One region of the Roseomonas haemaphysalidis genome, then DNA from elsewhere that is predicted to be linked to it. Evidence: riboswitches for the same ligand, from Rfam matches in the RefSeq annotation. Region 1 holds a riboswitch; the other holds the start of a gene.
What was found. A riboswitch is a leader RNA that binds a small molecule or an ion and turns the genes downstream of it on or off. The one in region 1 is predicted to bind thiamine pyrophosphate.
Positions count from the first base shown of each region.

Region 2: it holds a riboswitch for thiamine pyrophosphate, as region 1 does, so the genes downstream of both, IAI59_RS21330 (FAD-dependent oxidoreductase) here and IAI59_RS12380 (ABC transporter ATP-binding protein) in region 1, are expected to answer to the same signal.

Region 1 is NZ_CP061177.1:2,661,757-2,676,554, reverse strand. It holds gene prpB (methylisocitrate lyase) at 1-864, shown strand, start outside; gene IAI59_RS12390 (ABC transporter substrate-binding protein) at 869-1,849, opposite strand; gene IAI59_RS12385 (ABC transporter permease) at 1,846-2,598, opposite strand; gene IAI59_RS12380 (ABC transporter ATP-binding protein) at 2,595-3,338, opposite strand; TPP riboswitch at 3,334-3,443, opposite strand; gene IAI59_RS12375 (acetoin utilization protein AcuC) at 3,468-4,667, shown strand; gene IAI59_RS12370 (DUF192 domain-containing protein) at 4,676-5,149, shown strand; gene IAI59_RS12365 (MBL fold metallo-hydrolase) at 5,146-6,156, opposite strand; gene IAI59_RS12360 (ATP-binding protein) at 6,153-7,040, opposite strand; gene yajC (preprotein translocase subunit YajC) at 7,147-7,485, shown strand; gene IAI59_RS12350 (superoxide dismutase) at 7,558-8,196, opposite strand; gene IAI59_RS12345 (phytoene/squalene synthase family protein) at 8,344-9,183, shown strand; gene IAI59_RS12340 (DUF805 domain-containing protein) at 9,180-9,539, opposite strand; gene IAI59_RS12335 (Lrp/AsnC family transcriptional regulator) at 9,597-10,085, opposite strand; gene IAI59_RS12330 (D-amino acid dehydrogenase) at 10,217-11,470, shown strand; gene IAI59_RS12325 (MetQ/NlpA family ABC transporter substrate-binding protein) at 11,471-12,286, opposite strand; gene IAI59_RS12320 (MetQ/NlpA family ABC transporter substrate-binding protein) at 12,299-13,111, opposite strand; gene IAI59_RS12315 (methionine ABC transporter permease) at 13,140-13,805, opposite strand; gene IAI59_RS12310 (methionine ABC transporter ATP-binding protein) at 13,807-14,798, opposite strand, start outside.
Region 2 is NZ_CP061179.1:348,440-363,237, reverse strand. It holds gene IAI59_RS21340 (chloride channel protein) at 1-474, opposite strand, end outside; gene IAI59_RS21335 (epoxide hydrolase family protein) at 649-1,785, shown strand; TPP riboswitch at 1,831-1,936, shown strand; gene IAI59_RS21330 (FAD-dependent oxidoreductase) at 1,997-3,004, shown strand; gene thiS (sulfur carrier protein ThiS) at 3,001-3,198, shown strand; gene IAI59_RS21320 (thiazole synthase) at 3,202-3,984, shown strand; gene IAI59_RS21315 (thiamine phosphate synthase) at 3,981-4,583, shown strand; gene IAI59_RS21310 (SWIB/MDM2 domain-containing protein) at 4,779-5,132, shown strand; gene IAI59_RS21305 (DUF1176 domain-containing protein) at 5,196-6,257, opposite strand; gene IAI59_RS21300 (hypothetical protein) at 6,266-6,868, opposite strand; gene IAI59_RS21295 (hypothetical protein) at 6,865-7,134, opposite strand; gene IAI59_RS21290 (hypothetical protein) at 7,131-7,754, opposite strand; gene IAI59_RS21285 (DUF1190 domain-containing protein) at 7,758-8,729, opposite strand; gene IAI59_RS21280 (DUF350 domain-containing protein) at 8,733-9,158, opposite strand; gene IAI59_RS21275 (glutathionylspermidine synthase family protein) at 9,179-10,339, opposite strand; gene IAI59_RS21270 (glutathionylspermidine synthase family protein) at 10,348-11,529, opposite strand; gene IAI59_RS21265 (hypothetical protein) at 11,695-12,699, shown strand; gene IAI59_RS21260 (hypothetical protein) at 12,678-12,959, opposite strand; gene IAI59_RS21255 (hypothetical protein) at 12,956-13,300, opposite strand; gene IAI59_RS21250 (hypothetical protein) at 13,402-13,605, opposite strand; gene IAI59_RS21245 (SDR family oxidoreductase) at 13,858-14,622, shown strand; gene rsgA (ribosome small subunit-dependent GTPase A) at 14,681-14,798, shown strand, end outside.

The DNA.
Region 1 (14,798 bases):
CTGCTGGAGCGCCCGCAGATCCTGCGCATGCCAGGGGCGCATCTCGGCATCGCCGCGCTCCTGGCGAAGAAGGCGGGGTTCGAGGCGCTCTACATGTCCGGCGCCGCCATGACAGCGACCATGGGCATCCCCGACCTCGGCATGATCACGGTGGATGACGTCGCCTGGCACATCCGCCAGGTGTCCCGCGCCGCCGGCTTGCCGGTGCTGGTGGATGGCGACACCGGCTATGGCGAGGCGCTCAACGTCATGCACATGGTCCGCGCCTTTGAGGAGGCCGGCGCCGGCGCGGTACACCTGGAAGATCAGCTGCTGCCCAAGAAGTGCGGCCACCTGAACGACAAGAAGCTGGCCGATGCACGGGACATGGCGGCCAAGGTGGCGGCGGCTCGCAAGGCCCGCCGCCACCTGTATCTCATCGCGCGCACGGATGCCGCTGCCAGCGAAGGCATGGATGGCGCCGTGGCCCGCGCCAAGCTGTACCTGGAGGCCGGCGCCGACGCGATCTTCCCCGAGGCGCTGACCACGCGCGAGATGTTCCAGGAATTCGCCCGGCGCATGCCGGGCGTGAAGCTGCTGGCCAACATGACTGAGTTCGGCCGCACGCCTTTCTTCACCGCCGAGGAATTCGAGGCGATGGGGTATTCCATGGTGATCTGGCCGGTCAGCCACCTGCGCGTCGCGGCGAAGTCGATGGAGCAGCTGTATGCCGCCATCCGTCAGGACGGCGGCACGCACAACATGGTGGACCGCATGCAGACGCGGGCCGAGCTGTACCAGACCATCGACTACCACGCCTACGAGTCGCTGGACGCCACGCTGGTGGCGACGGTGGTGCCAGAGGCGATGCCGCAGCGCGGCTGACACCTCAGGCCGGCGGCAGCTCCACCGCATAGCTTTCCACCGGTGGCACGCTGCCGATCATCTTGCGGCCCTGCAGGAACTTCGCGAATCGCTCATACCGGTTGCGGTCCAGCGCCGCCGGGCTGAGCGAGAAGCGATCCGCCGTATCCGCGAAGGCACGGCGGTTCAGCTCGTTGTCCAGCTCGCGGCGCGGGCCGGAGATGAACATTTTCCAGCTTTCCTCGCGGTTGTTGAGCAGAAAGGTGGTGGCGCTTTCCAGGGCGTCCATGAAGCGGCGGAGCACGGGGTCGCGCACGCGGTCCTTGTGCGCCACGTAGATCAGCTCGTCATAGATCGGCATGCCGTGCTGCTCGGGGTAGAAGGCGCGGCCGGGGCGGCCCTCGATGTCGAGCTGGTGCAGCTCGAAATTGCGGAAGCCGCCCAGGATGGCATCCACCTGCCCGGACATGAGGGCGGATGACAGGCCGAAGTTGACGTTCACCAGCGTCACGTCCTTCGACGACAGCCCGACGGTGCCGAGAATGGTGTCGATCGCCACCTCCTCGAACCCCGCGGTGCTGAAGCCGATCTTCCTGCCCTTCAGGTCTGCCAGCGTTTTCACGGCGCCGTCCCGCAACACCGTCAGCGTGGACAGCGGCGTGGCGACCAGGGTGCCGACACGGGCCAGCGGCAGGCCCTGGTCCACCGCCAGGTGCAGGCTCTTCTGGTAGTAGACGCCGAGATCCGCCTGCTTGGCGGCCACCAGCCGGGGCGGGTCGTTGGGGTCGGCGGGGGCGATGATGCGCACCTCCAGCCCGGCCCGGGCGAAGTGGCCGCCCTCCTGCGCCACCACGATGGGCGCGTGGTCCGGGTTGACGAACCAGTCCAACATCAGCGTCAGCTTGGCGGGCGAGGGCGCCGCCGGGGTGGTCTGCGCCATGGCGGCGGAGGCCGGCAGGGCGAGGGCGGCCAGCCCGGGCAGCGCCCGGCGGGTGATCAGGCTCATCGGTCTGCTCCATCGAGAAGGGCATCAGGCTGCCAGGGCAGGGCCCTGCGCAGCAGGAGGTCGGTCACGAACCACAGCGCCATGGCCATGGTGGCCAGAATGGCGAGGGCGGCGAACATCACGTCAGTCTGGCTGCGGCCGTTGGCCTGCAGCATCGCGTAGCCGAGGCCCGAGGAGGCCCCGACCCATTCCCCCACCACCGCGCCGATCGGCGCCACGGCGGCGGCCACCCGCAGGCCGGACGCGAGGCCCGGCAGTGCCGCCGGCACCCGCACCCGCCACAGCACAGCGGCGCGGCTGGCGCCCATGGTGGCGGCGAGATCCAGCCACCCCGGCTCCGTCCGCCGTAGCCCGTCGTAGAAGGCGGTGGCCACGGGAAAGAAGATGATGATGGTGGCCATGGCGATCTTGCTGGCCATGCCGAAGCCCAGCCACAGGGTCAGCAACGGCGCGATGGCGAAGACCGGGATGGCCTGGCTGGCGATCAGCAGCGGCAGCAGCCAGCGCCGCCCCTCGCGCCAGGCGGTCAGCAGCAGTGCGGTGGCCATGCCCAGCAGGCTGCCGAACAAAAGGCCCAGCAGGATCTCGGTGGCCGTGGTGCCGGCATGGCCGACCAGCAGGTCCCACCGCGTCCACAACACGTTCCAGACCCGCAGCGGGGAGGGCAACAGGAAAGGCGGCACCGCCGTCCAGCGCACGAAGCCTTCCCACGCCAGCAGCAGGCCGATGGCAGCGATGATGGCCCTCATGCCGCCTCCGACAGGCGTTCCAGCAGCTTGGCCTGGGCGGCCAGCACGGCGGGGTCGGCCGCGGCGCGCAACGGCGGCGTGGGGGGCAGGGGCAGCTCCTCCGCCACGGCGCCCCCTGGCCCCGGGCGCAGGACCAGGATGCGGTGGGCCATGCGCAGCGCTTCCAGCGGGTCATGCGTCACCAGCAGCACGGTGCGGCCGGCCAGCAGTTCGGCCGCCAATCCCTGCAGCCGGTGCCGGGTGGGGGCGTCCACGGCGCTGAACGGCTCGTCCATCAGCACGAAGGGGCGGTCGTCCATCAGCGTGCGGGCCAGGGCGGCGCGCTGGCGCATGCCGCCGGAAAGTTCCGCCGGGCGGGCGGTGTCCCGCCCCGCCAGCCCCACCGCCGCGATCAGCCGGTCGGCGCGGGCGCGGTCCGGGCGCTCGCCCCGCAGCCGGGCGCCGAGCATGACGTTGGCGCGCAGGTCCAGCCACGGCATCAGGAGGTCCTGTTGCCCCATCCAGGCGATGCGGCCGGCAAGGGGGCGGCCGTCATCCGGCAGCAGGCGCGCTTCGGGCGGCAAGGGGATCAGGCCGGCCAGCAGCCGCAGCAAGGTGGACTTGCCGACGCCGGATGCGCCGAGCAGCGCCGTGACCTGGCCAGCGGCGAAATGCAGCTCGCAGGCATCCAGGATGGCGCGGCCGCCAAGGCGGATCACGGGAAGGGACACGCCCAGGCCGGGCGCGACAATGGCCGCCATGCGAAACCTCCGATCCCTTCGCCGGCATGACCCGGATCAGGTTCAAGGGGTCGCAGGGCCTATCCCTGCCTCTCAGCCTCAACAAAGGCTCCCCCCGGATGCCGGCTTCTAGGCACGGCCGCGCGTTGGATGCAAGTTCCCAACGGCTTGGCCCCCAGCAGCAAGGACGACCGCCCCGTGGACCACCTGTCGACCACCGATGCCGGTCCGCTGCTGATCGCGTCCGAGATCTATCGCGGCTCCTCCTATGGACCGAAGCACCCGCTGGCGATCCCGCGTGTATCCACGGCGGTGGACCTGATCCGCACGCTCGGCTGGCTGGACCCGGCCCGCTTTATCGACAGCCCCATGGCGACGCCGGCGCAGTTGCGGCGCTTCCACACGCCGGACTACGTGGCGGCGTTGCAGGCGGCCGAGGCGGCGCAGGCCGTGCCGCCCGAGGTCCGGGAGCGGCACCACATCGGGGCGCATGGCAACCCGGTGTTCCGCGAAGTGTTCCGCCGACCCGCCACGGGCTGCGGCGGCGTGATCCTGGCGGCGCGGCTGCTCGCGGAGCGAGGCATCGTGCATGTGCCCGGCGGCGGTACCCACCACGGGCGGGCGGACCGGGCCAGCGGGTTCTGCTATCTGAACGACGCCGTGCTGGGACTTTTGGCCTGGTTGGACCAGGGGCTAACGAACATCCTCTACATCGACATCGACGCGCATCACGGCGACGGGGTGCAGGATGCCTTCGCCGATGACCCGCGCGTCTTCACGCTGTCGGTGCACGAGGCCGGGCGCTGGCCCTTCACGGGCGCTTTGGCGGACCGCGCCGGCGGCCATGCCCGCAACATCCCGGTGCCGCAGGGGCTCAACGACAGCGAGATGGACTGGCTGCTCCGTCACGCCATACTACCGGTGGCCCAGCATCTGCGGCCCCAGGCGATCATGCTGCAATGCGGTGCGGATTCGCTGGAAGAAGACCCGCTCGCCAAGCTGTCGCTCTCCAACAACGCTTATTGGGCCGTGGTGCGGGCGGTGATGCCTTTGGCACCGCGGCTGTTGGTGCTGGGGGGCGGTGGTTACAATCCCTGGTCCGTGGGGCGGTGCTGGGCCGGCATTTGGGGGGTGCTGAACGGGCGGGAGCCACCGGTGCGGCTGCCCTTCGCGACGGAGTCGGTGCTGCGGGGCCTGGTGTACGGCCGCGCGGCAGGCCGCAACCCGCCGGAACACTGGTTCACTACCCTGCGGGATGCCCCGCGCGAGGGACCAGTTCGATTAGAAATCCGCCATCTGGCGGCGGCGACGCTGGAAGGGCTGCCCGTGGCGGGCGGGGCCGTGGCATAAGCATGCGCATGCGCCGCCGCCTCCTGCTGGCCCTGCCAGCGCTCCTCCCCATGATCACCGCTGCCCGGGCCCAGACGGGGCCACAGCCGGCCCTGCCGACCGAGAAGCTGGTGATCGTCACCCGTGACGGGACGCACCACGACTTCGAAGTCGAGATGGCCCTGACCGCCGACCAGCAAACGGTGGGACTGATGTTCCGCCCGGAGGTGAAGCCGGACGGCGGCATGCTGTTCGACTGGGGCGCGCCGCGCGACAGCGCCATGTGGATGCGCAATACCATCACATCGCTGGACATGGTGTTCATCAACGCCGATGGCCGCATCCGCCGCATCGCCGAGCGCACGGTGCCGCTGAGCCTCGCCACCGTGGAAAGCCGCGGCCCTGTCCGTGCCACGCTGGAGCTCGCCGCCGGAACCGCCGAGCGGCTGGGCCTGCACCCAGGCGACCAGGTGCGGCAGCGCATCTTCGGCAACGCCCCCTAGCCAAACGTCAGGGGCACCACGAACGTCTGGCCGAAGCCCGGCAGGGCGAAGTCCTCCGCCGGGATGCCGGCGGCGGCGAGCGCCACGCCCGGAGCGTGCGCGGGGGCATCGATCGCTTCCTGGGTCAGCTTGAAGGTGCCGAAGTGCATGGCCAGGGCCTGCCGGGTGCGCAGGGCCTGAAAGGCGCGCACGGCTTCCTCCGGGTTCATGTGGACCTGCTGCATGAACCAGCGCGGCTCATAGGCGCCGATCGGGATCAACGACACGTCGAACGGACCGGCGAAGTGGCCGATCTCCTCGAAATGCGCGCCCCAGGCCGAATCCCCGGTGAAATGCAGCCGCCCGCCGCCGGCCCGGATGGCGAAGCCGCCCCACAGCGTCCGCCCGCGGTCGAACAAGCTGCGGGCGCCGACGTGCCGCGCCGGCAGGAAGGTCGCCACCGCCCCGCCCGGCAGGGCGGCGTCCTGCCACCAGTCCAGTTCCAGCACGTCCCGCAGCCCGTGCTTGGCCAGCAGCTTCGCGTTGCCCAGTCCGGTCACGATCCGGGTCGTGCCGCGCGCTTGCAGGCGCCGCAGGGTAGGGATGTCGCAGTGGTCATAGTGGTTGTGGCTGAGCAAAATCGCATCGACCGGCGGCAGCGCGTCCAGGTCCAGCCCCGGTGCCCGGACCCGCTTCGGGCCGGCAAAGGAGAAGGGGCTGCACCGATCGCTCCAGATCGGATCGGTCAGCAGGGTCGGGCCGCCATGGAACCGGATCAGGAAGGTGGCATGGCCGACAAAGGTAATCGCCACATGTCCTTCCGGCGGCAAGGCCGGCGGCGGGAAGGGCGGGTCCTGCACCTGCCTGGGCCAGGGCGTGCCCTGGTTCCGCTCGGCGAACAATCGCCGCAGTTCCGCGCCGCTCGGCCCGGCGCGGCTGCCATCGGGATTGAGGAACCGACCATCGCGCCGCTGCGCCCCCCTGGGCCGCGGGCGGGCCGGCTGGCGTGGCACCGGGGCGTCGGTCATCGGGCGGGCAGGGCCACGCCCCGCCGCCCGGCGAGATCCATGATGAACTGCCAGGCCACGCGGCCCGACCGTCCGCCACGCGTCACCGACCACTCCACCGCCTGCCGTCGCAGTTCCTCCGGCGGGACATCCAGGCCGAGAGATGCCGCGTAACCCTCGACCATGGCGAAGAAGGTGGACTGGTCGGCGTTGTGGAAGCCGATCCACAGCCCGAAGCGATCGCTGAGCGAGACCTTCTCCTCCACCGCCTCGCCCGGGTTGATGGCGGTGCTGCGCTCGTTCTCGATCATGTCGCGCGCCATCAGGTGGCGGCGGTTGCTGGTGGCGTAGAACAGCACGTTGGCGGGGCGCCCTTCGATGCCGCCATCGAGCACCGATTTCAACGCCTTGTAGTCCTGGTCCTCCCGCTCGAAGGACAGGTCGTCGCAGAAGACCAGGAAGCGCCGGGGGCTGTCGCGCAGCAGGTTCAACAGCTCGGGCAGGGTGCGGATATCCTCGCGCTGGATCTCGACCAGGACGAGGCCGCCCCGCAGCCCGGCATTGGCGGCCGCGTGCGCCGCCTTGACCAGCGAGGACTTGCCCATGCCCCGTGCGCCCCAGAGCATGGCGTTGTTGGCCGGCAGCCCGCGGGCGAAGCGGACCGTGTTCTCCGTCAACAGCCGCTTCTGCTGGTCCACGCCCTGCAGCAGTCCGATCTCCACCGCCGCCACCTGCCGCACCGGCTGCAGCCGGGCAGGGGCGCCCTGGCCTGAGGCGGGGTGCCACACGAAGGCGTCGGCGACCGTCAGGTCGGGCCTGCCAGCCGGCGGCGGGGCCAGCCGTTCCAGGGCCTGGGCGATGCGGGCGAGGGTGGGCAACAAGGGGTGGGACGACGCTTCGGACAAACGCTGCGCTCCGGCGTCCAGGCTTGGACTGGGCTGGCATGGTTGACTGGACAGGCCGGCAGGCTAGGTTCGCGCCCGTCACACGGCAAGACGGAAGCCCCCCAAGATGTTCATCTCTCCCGCCTATGCTCAGGACGCCGCTGCCGGCGCCAGTGCCATGGTCCTGCAGTTCGCCCCGCTCATCCTGATCTTCGTGGTGTTTTATTTTCTGCTGATCCGCCCGCAGCAGAAGCGTGCCAAGGAACACCGCGTGATGCTGACCTCGCTGAAGCGTGGCGACCGCATCATCACCGGCGGCGGCATTCTCGGAACCGTCACCAAGGTGAAGGAAGGCTCCGAGGAGATCGAGATCGAGGTGGCGCCGAACACGCGGCTGAACGTGGTGCGCAACACCATCGGCAGCGTCATCCGCCCGACGGCTGCGAACGACGCCAAGGCCGGCTGAACCCGGCGGACAGCGGACACAAAAAAAGGGCCGGAGGATTTCCTCCGGCCCTTTTTCATGGACGAAAGGCGATCAGGCCGACTGGCCGGACTTCAGCCCACCGGCGTTCATGATCTCCTCGACCTTCTCCCAGTTGACCAGCTTGGCCAGGAAGTTGTCGAGGTAGCCGGGGCGGACATTGCGGAAGTCGAGGTAGTAGGCGTGCTCCCACACGTCGGCGCCGAGCAGCGGGGTGCCCTCGCCGGTCGCGATCGGGTTGGAGCCGTTGGGGGTCTTGGTGACCTTCAGCTTGCCGCTCGGGTCCATGATCAGCCAGGCCCAGCCGGAGCCGAACTGAGTGACGCCCGCCTGCTTGAAGGCTTCCTTGAACTGCGCGAGGCCGCCGAAATCTTCGTTGATCTTGGCGCCGATCTTGCCGGGCAGGCTGTCGCCGCCGCCATTCGGCTTCATCACCTGCCAGAACAGCGTGTGGTTCCAGTGCTGACCGGCCTGGTTCAGCACCGGCAGGCCGTCGGCGCCGGCCTTGCCGGCCTCGGCGACAATCTGCTCCAGCGTCTTGCCGGCGAGGCCCTTGCTTTCCACCAGGCCGTTCAGCGCGGTGACATAGGCCTGGTGATGCTTGCCATGGTGCAGTTCCAGCGTCTCCTGGCACATGCCGGAAGCGGCGAGGGCGGAGGCGTCATAGGGAAGCGGAGGCAGGCTGAAGGCCATGTGGCGATACTCCCGTGCGATGGTCCGGGCCGCGGCGGATGCCGTGGCTGATGTTTCGTAACCGCCGTGACAGCTAGGCGTGCCCCCACGGCACGTCAAGCAAGCGGCCGGGTTTGCCTCCGGCCCCGGGCGGTTCATAACGCCCGCATGCCCGATCCCGCGCCGCTTTCCGAACTCGCCGCCAGCTTGCGGCGCAATGACCCGGACCGCTTTCTTTGCGCCCTGTTCGCGCCGCCCGCACAGCGGGAAACCCTGTTTCTGCTTTCAGCCTTCGACCATGAGCTGGCTTGGGCCAGGGCGGTCACCAGCACCGTCATGACCGGGCTGATCCGCCTGCAATGGTGGCGCGACGTGGTGGAGGAAGCCGCCGGCGACGCGCCGCCCCGCCAGCATGAGGTCGCGGCCCCCTTGTGCAGCGCCATCCGGGAGGGCCGGCTGAATGCCGATGCGCTGCTTCCGATGATCGACGCGCGGGAAGCCGAGGTGGAGGAGGAAATGCCCAGTGCCGATGCGCTCTGGGCCTTTCTGCGCGGCACCGGCGGCGGGCATGCCGTGGCGGCCGGGCAGGTGCTGGGCGCGCCGGCGAACCTAGTGCCGGCGCTGCAGGCGGTGGGCGCGTGTTCGGGCATGGCACGGATGCTGCGAGGCATTGGCCCCGCCGCCGCGCAGGGCCGCACGCTGCTGCCGGCGGACCTGCTCGGGCAGCACGGGTTGACGCCGGAAGACGTGGTGCGCGACCCCTCCGCATCCGGGGTCACGGCAGTGGCGCAGGTGCTGGCGCAGGACGCGCTGACCCGGCTGCGGCAGGCACGGCGCGACCTGTCCGGCCTGCCGCGCCAAGCCGTGGCCGCGGTGCTGCCCGGCCGCCTGGCGGAGCGGGACCTGCGCCGCGTGCTGGCCAGGGGCTGGAGCCCGGCGGCACCGCCCCCGCCGCGCGGGGTGGCGGACCGGCTGGCCGTGATGTGGGGCGGCTGGCGGGGAGTCTAGCCGGGGGGGCGTGGTCCGAAGCGGTTGCTCCCTGGCGCACCGGGCAGCCCGCCGAGCAGCAGAAGGGCCAACAACGGCCCGATGGCCGGCAAGCCGAAGATCAGCACCACCCAGCCGCCCGGCAGGCCGAGGTCATGCAGCCGCTTGACGAAGGCGGCGACCATGCCGATCACCCCGATGATGGCGGCCAAGCTGGTGACCAGCCCGCCGTCCGGGTCGGGCATCGCCATGCCGGCGGTGAACAGCATCTCGTCCAGCATCGCGCCCAGGATGAACAGCGCCGCCAGGGGCCAAACGTATTCCTGCCAGAACTGCCGGCGGGAGATCCGCCCGGAGACGTGGAACCAGCCCGACATGCGGCAGATCCTGGCCTGGTTGCGGTCGTCAGGATAGGCGGCAGCCGGGACGCGCCGCTAGTCCTCCGTGCCCGGGGCGGGGGTGCTGCGCACCACGGTGCGGATGGCGAAGGCCGACTGGATGCGTGACACGCCGGGCATGCGCGACAATTGCTCCTTGTGGATTCGCTCGTAATCCGCCGCGTCCCGCGCCTCGACCCGCAACTGGTAGTCGGATGCTCCGGTCATCAGATAGCATTCGCAGACTTCCGGGCATTGCCGGACGGCGGCCTCGAAGCGGTTGAAGGCGTCTTCCGTCTGACGTTCCAGGGTGATCTGCACGATGACCACGGTGCGGGCCTGGGTGGCCTGCTCCTCGATGATGGCGGTGTAGCCCCGGATGACCCCCGCCGCCTCCAGCAGCAGGCGCCGCCGGAGGCAGGCCGAGGGCGACAACCCGATGGCGGCGGCAAGGTCGGCATTGCTGATCCGCCCATCCGCCCGCAACAACCGGAGCATGCGGCGGTCGGTCGGGTCGAGGGTGGATGGTTGAAGAATCTTCGACATAACCGCAGAAAATTCGAGGTTGAGCGGCGCAAATCGCATGGTCTGCCGCTGATCGCAACCACCTGCCGTGATTTCCCGACTACGCTCATGCTTTCGCGCCCAGGTTCGGCGCGTGGCGGAGCATGGCTGCGATGAAGGTTCTCGTTCTCGGCGCCGGCGTGGTCGGCGTTACTTCCGCCTGGTACCTCGCCCGGGCGGGGCATGAGGTGACGGTGGTGGACCGCCAGCCGGCGGCGGGGCTGGAAACCAGCTTCGCCAATGCCGGCCAGGTGTCGTTCGGCTATTCCTCGCCCTGGGCCGGGCCTGGCATCCCGCAGAAGGCGCTGAAGTGGATGACCATGCGGCACAGCCCGCTGGTGGTGCGGCCGCGCCTCGACCCGCGCCAATGGTCGTGGCTGCTGCAGATGCTGCGCAACTGCACCGAGGCCGCCTATCAAACCAACAAGTCCCGCATGGTGCGGGTGGCCGACTACAGCCGCAACGCCCTGGCCGACCTGCGCAACGAGACGGGCATCGAATACGACCAGCGCGAGCGGGGCACCTTGCAGTTGTTCCGTACCCAGCAGCAGCTGGACCATATCGGCGATGACCTGCGGGTGTTGCGGAAATACGGCGTGCCCTTCCAGGTGCTGGACCCCGCCGGCTGCGTCGGGGCCGAGCCCGCGCTGGAGCGGGTGCGGGACAAGTTCGTCGGTGGCCTGCGGCTGCCCGAGGACGAAACGGGCGACGCGCAGATCTTCACGCAACGCCTGGCGGCCCTTTGCGTCGAGAAGGGGGTGGTGTTCCGCTACGGCACGGCCATCGAGCGCATCCTGGTCGAGGGTGGCGACATTTCCGGCGTCGTCACCGGCGCCGGCACCCTGACGGCGGACCGCTACCTGCTGGCGCTGGGCAGCTATTCGCCGAAGCTGCTGGCTCCGCTCGGTTTGAAGATCCCGGTCTATCCGGTGAAGGGATATTCCATCACCGTACCAATCGCCGACCCGATGGCCGCGCCGGTGTCAACCGTGATGGACGAGACCTTCAAGATCGCCATCACCCGGCTGGGCGACCGCATTCGCGTGGGCGGCACCGCCGAGATCGCGGGCTACGACCTGTCCTTGCACGAGGAACGCAAGCAGACCCTGCTGCATTCCGTGCGCGACCTGTACCCCGATGCCGGGCGCTACGAGGAAGCGAAGTTCTGGACTGGCCTGCGGCCGATGACCCCCGACGGCACGCCGATCATCGGCCCCACGAAGTTCAGCCGCCTGTTCCTGAACACCGGCCATGGCACGCTGGGCTGGACCATGTCCTGCGGCAGCGGCAAGCTGGCCGCCGATCTGGTCGGCGGCCAGCGGCCCAACATCGAGCATGCCGACCTGGCGATGTCCCGCTACGCCTGATCAGGCACCGACGATGACGGACCCGCCGAAGGTCTTCTCCACGAAGTCCTTGACCGCCGGGTCGGCATAGGCGCGGGCCAGCTTCACGGCCCAGGGCTTCGCCTCGTCGCCCCGGCGGGTCACCACCAGCACGGTGTAGACGCTGTCGGCACCCTCCACCGCCAGCCCGTCCCGGATGGGGTTCAGCCCTGCCGGCACGGCGTAGTTGCCGGTGATGGCGGCGGCATCGACGTCATCCAGGCTGCGGGCGATGGAAGCGGCTTCCAGCTCCACGATGCGGATGCGCTTCGGGTTTTCCGTGATGTCGGCCACGGAGGCGCGGAAGTCGGCGCCGTCGCGCAGCTTGAACACGCCGGCCTTGGCCAGCAGCAACAGGGCACGGCCACCGTTGGTCGGGTCGTTCGGGATGGCGACGCGGGCCCCGGCGGGCAGGTCCGACAATGCCTTCACCTTGCGGCTGAACACGCCCATGACGGTCAGCACCGTCTTGCCGACCGGCACGAAGTCATAGCCGCGCTGCTGCTTCTGCGCGTCCAGGAACGGCTGGTGCTGATAGGTGTTGGCGTCGATCTCGCCCGCCTGCAGCGCCACGTTGGGCTGGATGAAATCGGCGAACTCCGTGATCCTGACCACGAAGTTGTCGCGTGCCAGCACGTCGCGCACCACCTCCAGCACCTGGCCGTGCACGCCGGCGGTGACGCCGACGCGCAGCGGGCGCGCGGTGGTGCCGATGTCCGTCGCGCCCTGGGCGCGCAGGGTCCGGGGCAGCAGCAGGGCCGCGCCGCCGGCGAAAACAAGGGAACGTCGGGTCAACATGGTCCTGGCTCCTCAGAAAGCGGGTACGACCGAACCCTGGAAGGTGTCGCGCACGAAGGTCTTGATCTCGTCGTTCTGGTAAGCCGCCACCAGCTTGCGGGCCCACGGCGCGTCTGCATTGTCGCGCCGCACCACCACAAGGTTGGCGTAGGGGCTGTCGGCGCTTTCAATGGAGATGGCGTCGCGCACCGGGTTCAGCCCGGCGGGAATGGCGAAATTGGTGTTGATGGCCGCGGCCTCCACCTCGTCCAGCGCGCGGGGGATCTGAGCCGCTTCCAGCTCGACGATGCGCAGGCGGCGGGGGTTCTCGGTCACGTCCGCCACCGTGGCGCGGAAGTCGGCCCCGTCGCGCAGCTTGAAGGCGCCGGCGGCAGCCAGCAGCACCAGGGCGCGGCCGCCATTGGTCGGGTCGTTCGGAATGGCGATGCGGCCGCCGTTCGGCACATCGGCGATGCGCTTGTGCTTGCGCGAATAGATGCCCATCGGGAAGACCAGGGTCTTGGCCACCGCCACCAGCGGCAGGTTGCGGTCCTTCACGGCCTGGTCGAGAAACGGCTGGTGCTGGAAGCTGTTGGCATCCAGGTCGCCCGCCGCCAGCGCGGCGTTCGGGGTGATGTAATCGGTGAAGGGCACGATGCGGATCACCAGCCCGTCACGGGCAGCGATCTCCTGCACCTTTTCCAGCACCTGGCTGTGCGGGCCGGCGGTCGCGCCAACCTTCAGCGGGCGGGCGGCGGTGCCGGGATCGGCGCCCTGCGCAAAGGCGCGGGGCGCGAAGGGCAGGGCAAGGCTGGCACCCAGCAGGGCGCGGCGATTGAAGCTCATCCGGCGTGTTCCTTTGTTTTTGCGTCGTTCAGCGGCGCCGCACGCGCCGCACCAGCCAGTCGCCCAGGGATTGCAGCCCCTGCACGAACAGGATCAGCACCAGCACCACGCTCGCCATGACTTCCGGCATGAAGCGCTGGTAGCCGAAGCGGATGCCGAGATCCCCCAGCCCGCCGCCGCCCACGGCACCGGCCATGGCGGAAAAGCCGACCAAGCTGACCAGCGTGACGGTCACGGCCGCGATCAGGCCCGGCAGCGCCTCCGGCACCAGCACCTTCCACAGGATCTGCAGCCGGGTGGCGCCCATGGCGCGCGCCGCCTCCACCACGCCGCGGTCCACTTCGCTGAAGGCGCTTTCGAACAGGCGTGCGGTGAAGGCGGTGGCCGCCAGTGCCAGCGACACGATGGCCGCCGTGGTGCCGATGGAGGTGCCCGCCACCATGCGGGTGAACGGCACGATGGCGACCATCAGGATGATGAACGGGGTGGAACGCACGGCGTTGATCAGCAGCCCGACCGGCCGGTTCACCAGGCCGTTCTGCGCCAGCCCGCCGCGCGCCGTGGCATGCAGCAGCAAGGCCAGCGGCAGGCCGACGACCACGGCGATGAGCGCCGCGCCGCCGACCATGATCAGCGTTTCCCAGGCGGCTTCCAGGAACAAGTCCTGCAGGGAAGGGGTGAGCCAGGGGATCATCTCAACGCACCTCCGCCAGCGGCGTCACGGCTAGGCCGAGTTCCTCGAACCACGCGACAGCCTCGTCGAGCCGTGGCGCCGCGCCATAGGCGGCGAGGGCCATCAGGCCGAAGGGCTCGCCAGCGATTTCGTCGATGCGGCCGGAAATGATGTCGAGGTCGATGCCGAAGCGGCGCGAAGCCTCGCTGATCACCGCGCGCGTGCTGTTAGGGCCGGCGAACAGCACCTGCAGCAGCCGTCGTTCCTCGCCGGGGCGCGGCGGCGGCAGGCGCGCCACGGTGCCGGGGGGCACGGAATGGCCGATGGTGCCGGCGACGAAGCTGCGGGTGGTCGGGTGTGCCGGGCGGGTGAAGACATCGAACACCCGGCCCTGTTCCAGCACCTGCCCCGCTTCCATGACGGCGACGCGGTCGCAGATCTCCTTCACCACCGCCATCTCGTGGGTGATCAGCAGCACCGTCAGGTCCAGCTTGTCCCGCAGGCTGCGGATCAGCCCCAGGATGTCATGGGTGGTTTCCGGGTCCAGCGCGCTGGTCGCCTCGTCGCACAGCAGGATGCGTGGGCGGGGGGCCAGGGCGCGGGCGATGCCGACGCGCTGCTTCTGGCCGCCGGACAACTGCGCCGGATAAGCCTCGGCCTTTTGCGCCAGCCCGACCAGCGCCAGCACCTCCGCCACGCGCGCATCCCGCTCCGCCCTCGGCATGCCCGCGACTTCCAGCGGAAACGCCACGTTGCCGGCGACGGTGCGCGACGACAGCAGGTTGAAGTGCTGGAACACCATGCCGATGCCACGCCGGCGCTGGCGCAACGCCGCGTCATCCAGCGTCAGCAGGTTTTCGCCGAACACCAGCACCTCGCCCTCGGCGGGACGCTCCAGCAGGTTCACGCAGCGGATCAGGGTCGATTTGCCGGCACCCGAGCGGCCGACGATGCCGAAGATCTCGCCGGCGGCGACATCCAGCGAAACGCCATCCAGCGCCTTGGTGACACTGC
Region 2 (14,798 bases), on a different replicon from region 1:
CAGCCCCGGCTGGCGGCGGGGCGACAGCCGCCCCACCGCGAACATGATGGAGGCGCCGACCTGCACCGTCGGCCCTTCGCGGCCGATGGAAGCGCCGCCCAGCAGCCCGACCGCCAGCAGCAGGGTCTTGCCCACCGCGATGCGCAGCGACACCAGCCGCTCCCGCGCCGCCAGCCCGTGCAGCCGCCGCGCCGCGATGGCCTGCGGGATGCCGCTGCCGCCCGAGTTGGGAAACCAGCGCCGGGCGATAAAGGCGGAGGCGAGAAAGGCCAGCGGCGTCAGCAGCAGGGCCAGCCAGGGGCGCCCCGCCGTGGTGGCGGCGAACAGCGCGCTGGCATGGTCCGCCAGCTGCGCGATGCCCACCGCCGCAGCACCCACCACCAGCCCCCCGGCGACAAACAGCGCGAGGCGCCCGCCCTTGCGGGACACGATGCGCAGGCGGCGGCGGCGTCGGGGGGTCAGGGCAGGCAGCATGGGCAATGCGGGGTCCGTGTCTGAAAGCGGCTTGCGGAAGCTGAGCCCTGCACGCGCCGGGCCGCGAAGTAAAGCCATGGCAGCCAGACGCCGCGCCAGCCGGTCCGCACCGGCGCCAAGCAAATCCGGCCCGCCACGAGCGTTGCAGCAGCAGCCAAAGCGAAAGGAACCACCATGGAAACACGCCCCTTCGAGGTCCGCTGGTCGGAGCCCGCCCTGGCCCGGCTGCGCGAGCGGCTGCAGGCCACCCCGCTGCCCCGCGCACCCGTCGGAGCCGGCTGGCGCTACGGTTGCGACCCGGACTTCCTGGCCATGCTGCGCGATCGCTGGATCGATGGCTACGACGCCGCGGCCGCTGCCGCGGAGCTGAACCGCCACCCGCAGCTCATGGCCCGGGTGGAGGACATGGAGATCCACGCCATCCACGTGGTGGGCGAGGCCGGCGGGCGGCGGCCGCTGTTGCTGACGCATGGCTGGCCGGGCTCGGTGCTGGAATTCCAGGACGTGATCGGGCCGCTGGCCTTTCCGTCGCGGCACGGCGGCCGGGCGGAGGATGCCTTCGATCTGGTGATCCCCTCGCTGCCGGGCTTCGGCTTTTCCGGCAAGCCGGCGGCGCCGATCGGCCCCCGCACCACCGCGCGGCTGTTCGCGGCGCTGATGCGCGGCCTGGGCTACCCGCGCTTCCGGGCGCAGGGCGGCGACTGGGGCGCGGGCGTGTCCGCTTGGCTGGCGCTGGACCATGCCGGGGCGGTGGAGGCGATCCACCTCAACTACCTGCTGACCCAGCCCGACACCACGCCGCAGATGCCGGAGGAACAGGCCTGGATGGCGGCCATCGAGGATTGCCAGCAGCGGCTCGGCGCCTATGCCCGGCTGCAGGGCACCAAGCCGCAGTCGCTGGCCTATGCGATGCAGGACAACCCCCTGGCCCAGGCGGCCTGGATCGTGGAGCGGTTCCACGACTGGGCCGACCTGCGGGGACGACCCGTGCAGGACGTGTTCGGCATGGACCGGCTGCTGACCAACATCATGATCTACGTGATGAACGATGCCTTCACCACCGCCGCCTGGTACTACGCCGGCGCGCAGGCGGAGGAGGTCCGCAAGGTGCCGCCCGGGCGCCGCGTGGAGGTGCCCACCGCCATCGCCCGCTATCCGGACCCGCGCAACCCCATGCCGCCGCGAAGCTGGGTGGAACGGGGCTACGCCGTCAGCCGCTGGACCGACATGCCCCGTGGCGGCCACTTCGCGGCGCTGGAGGAGCCGGAGCTGTTTGTGGAGGACCTGCGGGCCTGGGCGCGGGTGGGCTGATCGCCCCGGATTTGGCGCGGCGGGCGGAAGCGGCTAACCTTGGGGGTGTTGTTCCTGGGGTGCCTCCGCGCGGGGGGCTGAGACGGCAAGGCCGAACCCATCGAACCTGATCCGGGTCATGCCGGCGGAGGGATGGAAAACAACGGCCTGCCACCAGGCCCGCTCTCTTTCCCCCCGATTCCGCATGGCCCAGCGCAAGGGAGCCCTGGCCATGCCTGAGACAGCGGATACCGCCCCCCGGGTTCTGGTGATCGGCGCCGGCGTCGCCGGGCTGGCGGTGGCCACCGTGCTGGCCGAGCGCGGCGCGGCCGTCACGGTGCTGCACCGCCCGGAACCGGCCAGCCGGGCCTCCCACGTGGCGGGCGGCATGCTGGCGCCGTGGTGCGAGGCCGCCGATGCCCCGCCGGCGCTGGTGGCGCCGGGTGCCGCCGCCATCGGCTGGTGGGCGGCGCGGGTGCCGGGCACGCTGCGCCGCGGCAGCCTGCTGCTGGCCGCGCGGCGGGACCGGGGGGAGCTGGACCGCTTCGCGCGCCGCACCACAGGCCACCGCCGCTGCGACGCTGCCGCCATCGCCGCGCTGGAACCCGAGCTGGAAGGCCGCTTCGCCGACGGGCTGTTCTTTCCGGAAGAGGCGCACCTGGACCCGCGCGCGGCGCTGCTGTCGCTGGCCGGGGCGCTGGAAGGCCGTGGCGCGGTGTTCCGGGAAGGCGACTTCAGGGAAGCCGATGCCGCCGGCTTCGACCATGTGGTGGACTGCCGCGGCCATGCTGCGGCGGCGGCGCTGCCCGACCTGCGCGGCGTGCGTGGCGAGATGCTGCTGCTGCGCTGCACCGGCCTGTCGCTGTCGCGCCCCGTGCGGCTGCTGCACCCGCGCATCCCGCTCTACGTCGTACCGCGCGGCGAAGGGCTGTTCATGGTGGGCGCCACGATGATCGAGAGTGCCGGGCGCCACGCTATCACCGCGCGATCCGCCATGGAGCTGCTGAACGGCGCCTATGCGCTGCACCCCGCCTTCGGCGAGGCCGAGATCCTGGAAGCCGCCAGCAACATCCGCCCCGCCTTTCCCGACAACATGCCCGCGCTGCGCCGTGACGGCCGCGTGCTGCGCGTCAACGGCATGTTCAGGCACGGCTTCCTGCTTTCGCCTTCGCTCGCCGAACAGGTCGCCGCGGCGGTGTTCGGCATCTCAACCCCCGGCCTGCCAGGAGAAGCGGCATGAATATCATCGTCAACGGCAAGCCCCGCAGCGTGGCGGCGGCAACCCTGGCCGAGGTGCTGGAGGAGCTGGGCTACACCGGCCCGCGCGTGGCCACCGCGCTGCGCAGCGAGTTCGTGCCCGCCGCGCGCCGCGCCGAATGCCGGCTTGCCGAGGGCGACGTGGTCGAGATCCTCGGCCCCATGCAGGGGGGCTGAACCATGCGGGCATATGGGACCGACCTGTCCTCGCGGCTGTTGCTGGGCACCGCGCTGTATCCTTCGCCCGCGGTGATGGCGGAGGCCATCCGGGCGGCGGAGGCCGGCGTGGTCACCGTGTCGCTGCGCCGGGAAGGCGCGGCGGGCGAGGAGGGCGCGGGCGCCGGCCAGCGATTCTGGGATTTGGTCGGCGGCCTCGGGCCGCGCGTGCTGCCCAACACCGCCGGCTGCCATTCCGTGAAGGAGGCGGTGCTGACCGCGCAGATGGCGCGCGAGGTGTTCGGCACGCCCTGGATCAAGCTGGAGGTGATCGGCGAGGACGACACCCTGCAACCCGACGTCTTCGGGCTGGTGGAAGCCGCGCGCATCCTGTCGCGCGATGGCTTCCAGGTGTTTCCCTACACCACGGAGGACTTGGTGGTGGCCGGCCGGCTGCTGGATGCCGGCTGCGAGGTGCTGATGCCCTGGGGGGCGCCCATCGGCTCCGGCCGCGGCCTCAACAACCCCTACGGGCTGCGCAGCCTGCGCGCGCATTTTCCCGATGTGCCGCTGATCGTCGACGCCGGCATCGGCCTGCCGTCCCACGCGGCGGCGGCCATGGAACTGGGCTTCGATGGCGTGTTGCTGAACACCGCCGTGGCCCGCGCCGGCGACCCCGTGGCCATGGCCCGTGCCATGGCGCTGGCGGTGCGGTCCGGCCGCCTGGCCTTTGAGGCTGACCCGATGGAGGCGCGCGACATGGCCTCGCCTTCCACGCCCGTGGTGGGCGCGGCGGTGTTCGCATGATGCGCCTGCCGTCCCGCTTCTACCCCGTGGTGCCGGACCTCGGCTGGGTGCGGCGGCTCGTGCCCGGGGCGAAGCTGATCCAGCTCCGCCTGAAGGACGCGCCGGACGCCGAGCTGCGCCGCCAGGCGGCGGAAGCGGCGGCGCTGTGCCGCGCGCACGGCGCCCTGCTGGTGCTGAACGATTTCTGGCGCGTCGCCATCGACCTGAAGCTGGATGCCGTCCACCTGGGGCAGGAGGACCTGCGGGACGCCGACCTGGCGGCCATCCGCGCCGCCGGCCTCCGCCTCGGCCTCAGCACGCATTCCGAGGCGGAGCTGGACACCGCGCTGGCGGCCGGGCCCGATTACGTGGCGCTGGGGCCGGTGTATCCCACCACGCTGAAGGTGATGCCCTGGGCGCCGCAGGGGCTGGACCGGCTGCGGGCATGGAAGCGCCGCATCGGCGCGCTGCCGCTGGTGGCGATCGGCGGCATCACGCTGGAGCGTGCCCCCGGTTGCCTCGTGGCCGGGGCCGATTGCGTGGCCGTGGTATCGGACATCACGGGCCACGCGGCGCCGGAGCAGCGCGCCCTGGCATGGCGCGACGGGCTGGACCGGTGACGAGCGCAACAGGGCCGGTGGGTTTTGCTTGTTGCGAACGGCGGAAACTGCCTAGCCTTGGCGTCGTTACGCTGCTGCCTGCGCCGACATGTTATCGGCAGGCGCCGCGGGTGACAGATCAGGAGTGTGGCCATGCCCACCAAGACGACCTCTAAGACGTCTGAGCCGAAAGATTCCGACGCCGCCGCGAAGCCGGTGAAGGCGAAAAAGGCTGATGCCGCCGCCAAGCCGGCGAAGGCCAAGGATGGTGCCGCCGAAGCCAAGCCGGTAAAGGCCAAGAAGGTCGCGCAACCCGCCGAGGGTCGCAAGCCCAACGCCTTGCAGCAGCCCTTGCAGCCGTCCGAGGATCTGGCGGCGGTGGTCGGCTCCGACAAGCTCGCCCGGGGCGAGGCGGTCAGCAAGGTGTGGGCCTACATCAAGGAACACAAGCTGCAGAACCCCAAGGATGGCCGCGAGATCCTGGCGGATGACAAGCTGGGCAAGGTGTTCGGCAAGTCCAAGGTGACGATGTTCGAGATGAACAAGCATCTCGCCCAGCACCTGAAGTAACGCCGGCAGAAGGCAGTCGCCGGGGCCTCGCGCCCGGCCGCTGCCGGTCGCGAAGGCCCTGGGTCACCGTGACCGGTACAGGGTGGGCCAGTCGCCGGGCTGGCTGCCGCCACAGGCGTCCTGGAAGGCGGCACCCCTGAGCTGGAACTGGCGTCCGTCCCAGCTCCATTCCGCCGTGATGCCGCAATCCGCCAGTCCCCGGCCCTTGGCACTGAACACCAGGATGCCGGTGTCCGGATCGAAATACGGCTCTGTCAGGGAATTCTCCGGCGTATTGCCCCGGAACGGCAGGACCGGCCGGAAAGGCACGGGTGCCCCGTTCGCCGTGCGCGGCACGATGGAAACCAGCGACCACCCCTGATAAGCGCCCATGCCGCACGGCAGGATCACCAGTGCATTGCGTTCATCCAGCGCGAAGGCACCGGTGGCATCGGCCTCCTGCGCATCGTTCTCCTCGCATTCCTCGGCCTTGAAGCGCGCGGCGCTGGCCAGCTTGGCGCGGCGGATCAGGGCATTGCCCTGTGCCTCGCTCAACGCTGTGGCGGGCCTGAAGCGCGGAACCGCCGGCAGCGTCGGCGCGGCGGGCACCTGCGCGGCGGGCGCGGTGCCACGGCGCACCAGGGCGGTTACGCCATCCAGCCGCCCCTGGCGCTCATCCATCCGCAGCAGCGCGGCCATCATTCCGGCCAGCGGCACCACGCCTTCTTCCTCCGTGCCGACCTGCAGGGTGGCCGCATCGCGGATGCGCGACAGCATGTCCGCGACCGCCGCCGGCTGGTCGGCGGCAAAGGTGGTGAGGCCGTCTTCCTGCTTCACGGTCCAGGCCGGGGCGGCCAGGCTCAGCGGGCGCCCGTCCACGCGCACCGCGTCGCGCTCCGCCGTGAAGGGCACCGTCAGCGTCACGGTGGTGGCCGCGTCGGGGCCGGCGGCCCGCGACAGCCGCAGGTCCGGCCGTTCCGCCACGCCGTCCTCGAAGCCCTTGGCTTCGCAGGTCAGGCCATTGTCGCAGGCGATCAGCCAGGAGCCGTAGGTGTCGTAGGACGGCTCCGCCGCCGCCGCGGCTCCCGCCCAGCCCAGTGCCAGGGCGGCCGCCAGCGGCATTCCGCCCCGCCAAAGCTTCAACATCCCAGGGGTCATCCTTTCCGTGTCTGGCCGGCCCGGCGGTTCGCCGTGCCGGGCGGGCGGCCGGTGCCGCCCCAGCCGTTGCGCCGGATGTTCCGGCGCTCGATCTCCACGCGCAACCCGCGCGGGTCGCCAAGCTGCTGCAGCAGAGCGTCCAGCGTGCGGTTCAGGATGGCCACGCCGTTGCAGTCGGGCCCGTGCCGCCGGGTGCCATGCAGTAGGATGTCCCGCCCGCCATGGTCCGGCCGCAGGATCAGCGCCAGCGGCCCCAGTCCCCGGAGGATTGGCTCCGCCGCGCCGGACAGGTCGGCGGCGTCCAGCACCCGGTAGCGCCCGGCGGGCACGTCGCCGCCCGGCAGGGCAGGGTCGCGGGTGGCGTTGCCGCAGGCCATGGCGGTGCTGGCGGGCGCGTTCCACTGCGCCCGCACCGGGCCGAACAGCACGTCGCGACCGTGCCGCAACGTCAGCACCGGGTGGTTCTGACGCGGCGGCACGGCGATGCGCAGGCAAGTGGCCTCGTCACGCGCCAGCTTCCGCCGCCCCGCCCGCAGGGTGCGCAGCATGCCGTAGCCCAGCAGCAGCAGGCCCAGCACCAGGGCGAGCGCGGCGATCACGGCCGGCCTTTCGGCTGGCCGCCCTGCTGGTCCAGCATCCATTGTTGCTGCCACAGGCGCGCCGTGGCCGTGGCATCCTGTTGCGGCACCCAGACCCGCAGGGCGGGCGAGCCGGCGTGCTCCGCCCGCGCCGCGGCTTCCACATAGGCCCGGTCGGTGGCCGCCCGGTCCCAGGCGGACAAGGCGAACAGCAGGCCTGCGGCAAACAGCAGCAGGGCGCCGGACAGCATCCACAGCACGGCGCCGTCCAGGTCCTGCCGCCTCATGACCGCCCCCGCCCACGCCGGGCCGGAACGGCCAGCAGCTTGTCGAGCTGCGCCGACAGGTCGGGTTCCTCCACCCGGCTGCGCAGCGCGGCCTGCAACAGCGCGCAGGCGCTGGTCACGTCGCGGTCCTTGCGCCCGGCGGCCTGGACGATGGGTGGCAGGGCGGTCACCAGGAGGGTGATCTCGCGCGCAGGCGGCACGGGCTGGCGCATGATGTCGCGCGCCATGGCCAGCAGCGGTTCCACCGTGGCCGGCGCGCCGCCGCTGCGTCCGGCTTCCTGCAGCTGGCTCAGCAGCATCGGCACCGCGGCGCGTTCCAGCGCTTCGCGCGCGGAGGGCTCCATGGCCGCCGGGTGGGACGGCGCCCAGGCCGGCGCGGGTGGGCCGAAGCGGCCCAGCAACATGCGGTCCAGCCGCTGCCCGGCCGCGGCGCCGCCGAGCCACCAGCCGAATACCAGCCCGGCGGCGGCACCCCCCAGCAGCGCCGCCCAGAAGGCTGCCCCGGCAGGCGGCACCGCCCAGCCCACCAACCCCATCGCGGCGGCGCCACCCAGCAAGGCCAGCAAAAGCCGCCGCTGCGCCGCGGACATCCAGGTGGCCGCCCCGGCCTCGTGCATCATGCCTCAGCCTCCGGAGGAATAAGACCGGCCCGTCGCGCCGAAGCCGGCGCGGGACACGGTTTCGGTGCGGCTGGACAGCGCGCCGCCATCGCCCGCGATGCTGGCCAGGCTGCGCGCCGGCGCCAGCCGCCGCGCGCCGCTGTCCCAGGCCTGCGCAACGCCGCCGCCGGCGGGACGATAGGTTGCGGCGGGCGCGCGGTCCGCGGTCCAGCCCCAGCCCTGCCAGCGCGGCGCGTAGCCGGTGTGGCTGAACCACACCTGGTTGTAATGGCCGGACCAGCCGTGGCCGCCGACGACGCCGCCCGACCCGCCGCCGCTGGCGATGCGGGTGCCGGGCAGCGACAGTTCCTGGCAGCGGGTCCACACGGCCTCGCAGCCCTGTTGTTCCGTGAACCGGCTGGGCAGGACGGTGGGCTCGCAGCGGTCCCAGCCGGCTTCGCAGTCCGCGCGGTCGTCATAGCCGGGCGCCCGGCGGTCGAAGCTGGTGCCGCCAAGATCCTGGCCGACGCTTTTGGGCGGCAGGAGCCCGTCCGTGACCGGTTGCGGCTGCTGCCCCGGGGGGCCGAGTGCCCAGACGCCGCCTTGCCGGTCCCGCACGGCCGGCAGCCGGTCGCCGCTTCGCGGGTCGGCGAACCAGCCGGCCAGCACGGGCCGCCACAGATTGCCGGCCGAGGGTTCGCCGCCCTCGCAGGCCCCCGCGCCGAAGCTGGCCTCGCAATCCGCCCGAAGGGTGAAGCGGGGGCGCGTGGCCGCCTGTTCGCTTTGCGCCACGCGTTCCAGCGTCTGGCACCGCGCCGGGTCGGCGGACAGGCGCCGATGCGCCGCCTCGCAGGCTTCCAGGCGCTGGGCGGCGTCCAGAGGCGTGTCGGGGAGCGGCGCTTCGTCGCAGGCTGTCGCGGCAAGGCCCACCGTCACCAGCGCCGCCGCCCGCACGGTGCGGGAACGGCCAAGGCGCGGGGGCGGCGCGTGCGTCACCGCTCAGCCCGCCATGCAGGCATTGTTGAGAATGCCGGCGCCCACCTGCATGAAGGCGATGAACACCGCGCCGCCGCCCACCTCGTCCGCCTCGATCTCCGCCCGCAGGCGTCCCTGCAGCAGGGCGGACAACAACAGGTGCGCCAGCAACTGCACCAGCACCGCCACGGCGCACCAGATGGCCTGGTCCAGCGGTCCGGCGGCGCTGCCCGCCACGGCGGCGATGGGCAACACCATGCCCACCGCCTTGCCGCCAAAGGCGATGGCGGTGGGCAGGTTGCCGGCGCGCAGCAGCGCCAGTTCCTTTTGCGGCGTCACCGCGGACACCAGCATCAGGCCGAGCGCCCAGAACGCCGCGCCCAGCGTGAAAGCCACCAGAAAGCCCAGCAGCGTGGCGGGAAAGATGTCGAGGATATCGACGGCGTGCATGCGCGGTCTGCGGCTCCGGCTCAGGGGGCGAGGATGTGGGGCACGAAGCGCGCATCGATGCGCGTGACGGGCATGGGGGATTCGCGGAACGACAGCCCGGCGGCGGCGCCATCGATCATCCACACGCTGGGCGCGGCATGCACGCCGTCCAGCAGCGGCAGGGGGCAATGGGCCTGCCACAGCAAGGGGCCATGCTCCGTGGCGGCGGGCTGGCCAGGCAACGACACGCCTTCGCCATCCCAGCCCCTGCGGGGTTTGCTCACCACCGGCCCGTCCAGCACGCCGGGCTCCAGCGCCGCGGGCAGCAGAAAGGGGCAATCGGGAAACATCGTCCACAACACCGCCAGCAGCGCCTTGTCCGCCAGCAGGCGTGTCCAGGGCTGCGGCAGGATGCGTGTGCGGCTGGCGGGCAGGGCATCGACGTTCTGTTCCCGCTCCATCCAACGCCAGGGATAAAGCTTGACCAGCAGTTCCAGCACCGCGTCCCCGACGTCGGTGAAGCGCAGCGCCTCTGTGTCCCATCCCACCTGGGCAATGCCGCAGCGGTGCAGGTCCAGCCCCACCTCGCCCGCCGTGTCGGCCAGCCAGTCGGCGGTGAAGCGCTCGGCGGTGTCCAGCGGTGCGCCATCGCCGTCGGCATCGCCGCCGCTGGCAATGGCCAGGCGACCGCCCAGGCGCAGCTTGCGCCACATGTCGAGCAGCTTCTCGTAGATCAGGTTTTCCTGGTCCTCGCCGCCGGCGCCATGCGCGGCCTTCCAGCTTTCAAACCATTCCCACTGCAGATAGGACGCCTCCGGCATGCACACCGGGCCATCGGCCTCGTAGTCCAGCAGCCGGGGTACGCCGTTTCCGTCCAGGGTGAAGTCCATGCGGCCCACAAAGGCGGTTTCGCGCGCCCGCCAGCTTTGCTCGATGGCCGAAACCATGTTGGCGCTCTGGATGCCGAAGGGGGCGTAGTCGCCGGCCGCGATCACCGCGTCGATCGCCCGCAGGCACAGGGCATGCACGGTGTCGGCGGCCTGCAGCCAGCGGGCGGCTTCGTCGGCGGTCAAGGCGTAGGCAGCCTCCGTGTTCCAATAAGGTGCGCCGCCGGCGGCGCCGGGCTCCAGCAGGCCCAGCGCGCGCAGCCGGTCGCGAAACGGGCCGGGGGTGGGGGCGCGCAGCCGGCGAAGCGAAAGCATGGTGGTCCTCACAGCAGGATATGCGGCACGAAGCGGTCTTCCAGCGTGGTCACCAGCCCGTCTCCTTCGCGGATGCCCAGGCCGCAGGGCTGGCCGCCCACGGACCACACCCCCATCACCGGATAGGCGGCCATGCCGCCCGCGTCATGCGCCGGCAACGGCGCCCATTGCTGCCACACGGTGGGCGAGGGTGGCAGCCCCTCCGCCCGCTCGGTCGAGGCGCCGGCATCGGCGTCCACCAGCATGCCATGGCCTTCCAGCCCCAGCGCCGGCTTGCCGATGGCATCGCCCGCCACCCCGCCGCGCTCCAGCGCGGCCGGCAGCAGCAGGGGGTGGCCGGGGAACATCCGCCACAGCTCCGCCAGGATGGCCTTGTTGGCCTGCAGCATGCGCCGCGCCGGCTCGATCCACCGGGTGCCGCGCGCGGGCAGCAGCGGCCCGCCTTCCTCGGCATCCATCCAGTCCCAGGGATAGAGCTTGAAGCATGCTTCCAGCGGCCCGCCGTCCGGCAACACAAAGCGTCCGAGGCCCGCATGCCAGGAGATGTCGTCCACCGCGACGAATTCCGCGCCATGCCCGGCGGCGCGGGCGGTGGCCATCAGGTAGGCCACCTGGGCGATCTCGTCGTCCCGGTTCCGCTCGGCGGCGAAGTGGATGCGCGGCGGCAGCCGCAGGGCAGGCCAGCGGGCCACCAGCGCGTCGTCGATGGCACTCCACTGGTCGGCGCCGGGGGGCAGGTTCGGTGCCTGGCGTTCGAACCAGGCGAGCTGCACCACCGCAGCCTCGAACAGCGCGGCGGGGGTTTCGGCATTGAACTCGAACAGCTTGATGTCGCCATCCGGCGCCAGCCGGAAGTCAAAGCGCCCGTAGAGCGACGGCTCCGCCGCGCGGTGCGAGGCCTCCACCAGCCGCGCTAGACGATCGGAGAAGCCAAAGCCACGGTAGTCGCCGGCCCGCACCACCGCATCGGCGGCGGCGTCGATCATGGCTTCCAGCTCCCGGGCCGCCGCCGCCATGCGCTCCGCCACGCGGGCGTCCAGCACGTAGCAGGCATCGCGGCACCAGTACTCGCGCCCGTCCGGGGAATGAAAGCCGAAGCCCAGGGCCTCCGCCTCGGCGACAAAGCGGTCGTCGCGGGGCAGGCGAGCGCGGCGGATGGCCGCCATTGGCGCGGGTTCGGTGCTCAGCATGTCCTGCCCAGGGCACGGCGGGCGGTCCCGACGGCGTGGTTCGTTGCAGGGCAGAAGGCAATCTGGCGCGGGTGATGTCAACTTGCCGGAAGTGTCACTTCCCTATCAGTCTGCCGCAAAGCCGCGCCGCCGGCCCTGGCGGCATATCGGAAGGGTATGGATGGGATGGTAAAGGTCACGCTCGACCTGTCGCGGCTGCTGGAGGACGGCCAGATCACGCGGCAGGAGCACGACCGGCTGGCCCGCCTCGGCCGGCGCGACACCGGCTCGCTGCTGGTCAACGCCCTGATCGGCTTTGGCGTGCTGGCGGTGAGCGGCGGCGTGCTGGCCCTGCTGCCCAGCATCCTGACCGCGGTGCCGCTGGGGCTGGCGATGCTGGCCTGCGGCGCGTGGCTGGTGCTGTCCGGCCGCCGCCGCTGGGCCGTCCTGGCGACCATCCTGGTGCTGGTCGCGGCCCTGTTGCTGGGCGCCAGCATCCTGGTGCTAAGCGGCGGGCAACTGTCGCTGGACGGCACGGCGGAGGAGGTGCCGCTGCTGGATTCGCGCATTGCGTTTCTGCTGGTGGCGGCGCTGTTCGCGGGCTGCGCCGTGCTGGCCGGCAGCGGCCTGCTGGTGGCGCTGGCGGTGCTGCTGCTGGGCGGCATGCTGGGCAGCGGCACAGCCTATGGCCACGCCTTCTATGCCCTGGGGACGGAAGAACCGCTGCTCACCGTGCTGGCGTTCTCGGGCTTCGCGGCGGCGGCGCACGGGCTGGCCGAGCGGCTGCGCGCGGCGGGGGCGCGGCTGGCCGACATCGCGGCGCGCACGGCGCTGCTGCTGGTCAACCTGGGCTTCTGGGTCGGTTCGCTCTGGGGCGACAACGCGGCGTGGCTGCTCCGGCTGCTGTGGCGGCCAGTGCCGGCGGATGCCTTCAGCATCGCCTGGGCGCTGGCGCTGCTCGGCGCGGCGATCTGGGCCGGGCGCAGCAACCGGCGCTGGCTGCTCAACCTCGCCTGCGTGTTCGGCGGCATTCATTTCTACACCCAGTGGTTCGAACGGCTGGGTGCCACGCCGCTCAGCCTGCTGGGCGGCGGCGTGCTGATGCTGATCTTCGCCGTCGGGTTGTGGCGCCTCAACGAACGCTGGATGGTGGAAGACGCGGCGGCGCCTCACTCCACCGCGTCGTCGTAGCGGTCGAGCACGGCGCGGGCGGCCGCATGGCCGGCGAAGCGCTGCTTCAGCCGGGCCAGTGCCGCGTCGGTGCCTTCGCAGTTCGCCCGCAGCCCGCGCTGGATCTCGCGGATGCGGGCGGGATTCTCGGCGTCCTCGCCGCGGAAGTGGTCGCAGCGGTCGCGGCGGGCAACGAACTCCGCCACCTCGTGCGGCAGTTCCGCCGCCAGGGCCGGTGGAGCCACCAGCAGCAGGACCAGCATCAGGCCGCGCGTGGTCATTCGTCCGGTCCTCGGTACAAGATGGTCAGCCGCCAGCCGTCGCGCCCACGCTCGAACACCAGGTCGTCCACGCGCACCTGGCCCGGCACGGCGTTGCGCGGGTCGATGCGCGGTTGCGGCGTGTCGCGGATGCGGTCCAGCACGCTGCGCCCGGTGGCCGGGTCATCCACCCGCCGCAGCAGGCGGCGAAAGGCGGTCGGCAGGCTGCTGGCGGAAAGCGGCAGCACGGGTTCGTCGTCCAGCTCGCCATGGCTGGCCACCGGCAGCCGGCTCATCCGCGTGACCGCCGCCATGTCACCGGCCAGCACGGCCCGGCGGAAGTCTTGCCAGAATGCCTGCAACCCGGCGTTTTCAGGGGCAGCCCGACCGGCGGTCGGGGATGTGGCCAGCGCCAGCGCGGCGGCGGCCAGGACCCTGCGGCCGCCGCGTGGCGGGGCCGGCCTCAAAGATTCTTTTCCAGCAGCTGGGTCAGTGCCCCGGTGCGTGGCTGCGCGTCGTCCACCTTGGCGAAGGGGCGCCAGTTGATGTCCAGCACGCCGTCGCGGAACGCCAAGCCGTTGGGGTCGTTGGACGCCGGCTCCGCGAAGCCCGCCGCCGCCAGTGCGAGGGTCGTCGCCACTGCGAGGACGGAACGCCGGGCGATCATGAACCAACCTTTCGAAGAGGCGGGCCGTGGCGCCGCCGGCAGTGAGGCCGTGGATGCTGCCGCATTGACGACGTGGGGCAAGCCACCCCAGCGCGATTTTGCTGAAACGTGATGATCGCACCGCGCGAAAACGCCGGGCCGCCATGCCGCCGTGCCGGGTTCTCGCGCAGCCTTGATCCGCTGCTGGTCCGACGGCGGCGTTGCTGCACGGGTGGCCCTGGCCACCCGCACCCCTTGTTTGGAGCCAGCACCATGAACCCGACCGGCAACACCATCCTGATCACCGGCGGCGGCTCCGGTATCGGCGCGGCCCTGGCGCAGCGCTTCCACGATGCGGGCAACACCGTGATCGTCGCCGGACGGCGGCTGGCGGCGCTGGAGGACACCGTCGCCGGACGCGCCAACATGCACGCGATCGAACTGGACGTGGACAGCGCCGGGGGGGTGGCCGACTTCGCCCGGCGCCTGTTGGCCGAGCACCCGGCGGTCAACGTGCTGGTCAACAACGCCGGCATCATGCGCTTCGAGACGCTGGACCAGGCGCGGGACCTGTCGGATGCGGAGCAGACCATCGCCACCAACCTGCTCGGCCCCATCCGGCTGATCGACGGGCTGGTCGGGCATCTGTCCTCGCAGCCGGGTGCGGCGATCGTCAACGTCACTTCCGGCCTTGCCTTCGTGCCACTGGTGGCGACGCCCACCTACAACGCCACCAAAGCGGCCATGCATTCCTACACGGTGTCGCTGCGCGCCGCGCTGCGGGGACGGGTGGAGGTGATCGAGCTGGCGCCGCCGGCGGTGCAGACCGGTCTCACCCCCGGCCAGGAAAGCCGCCCCGGCTACCAGCCGCTGGATGCCTTCGCGGATGAGGTGATGGCGCTGTTCGCGCGGCAACCCACGCCGGCCGAGATCCTGGTGGAACGCGTGCGCGGCCTGCGCTTCGCCGAGGCGGAAGGGCGGTTCGACGCCACCATGGCCCAGCTCAACGACTTTGCCGCCAAGGCGCGCGGGGGCTGAGGGTCGGATTGCCGGGCGGGCGGTGCTACAACCCGGCTTCCCGAAGGAAGCACCGCCCTTGATCGAACAATACGGCTGGTCCGACGCGCTGCGGCAGGCCTTCGCGCCGCATGCCGGGGCCGGACTTGTGCCCGGGCGGATCATTGTGCACCGCCGCGAGCTGCCCCTGGTCGTGA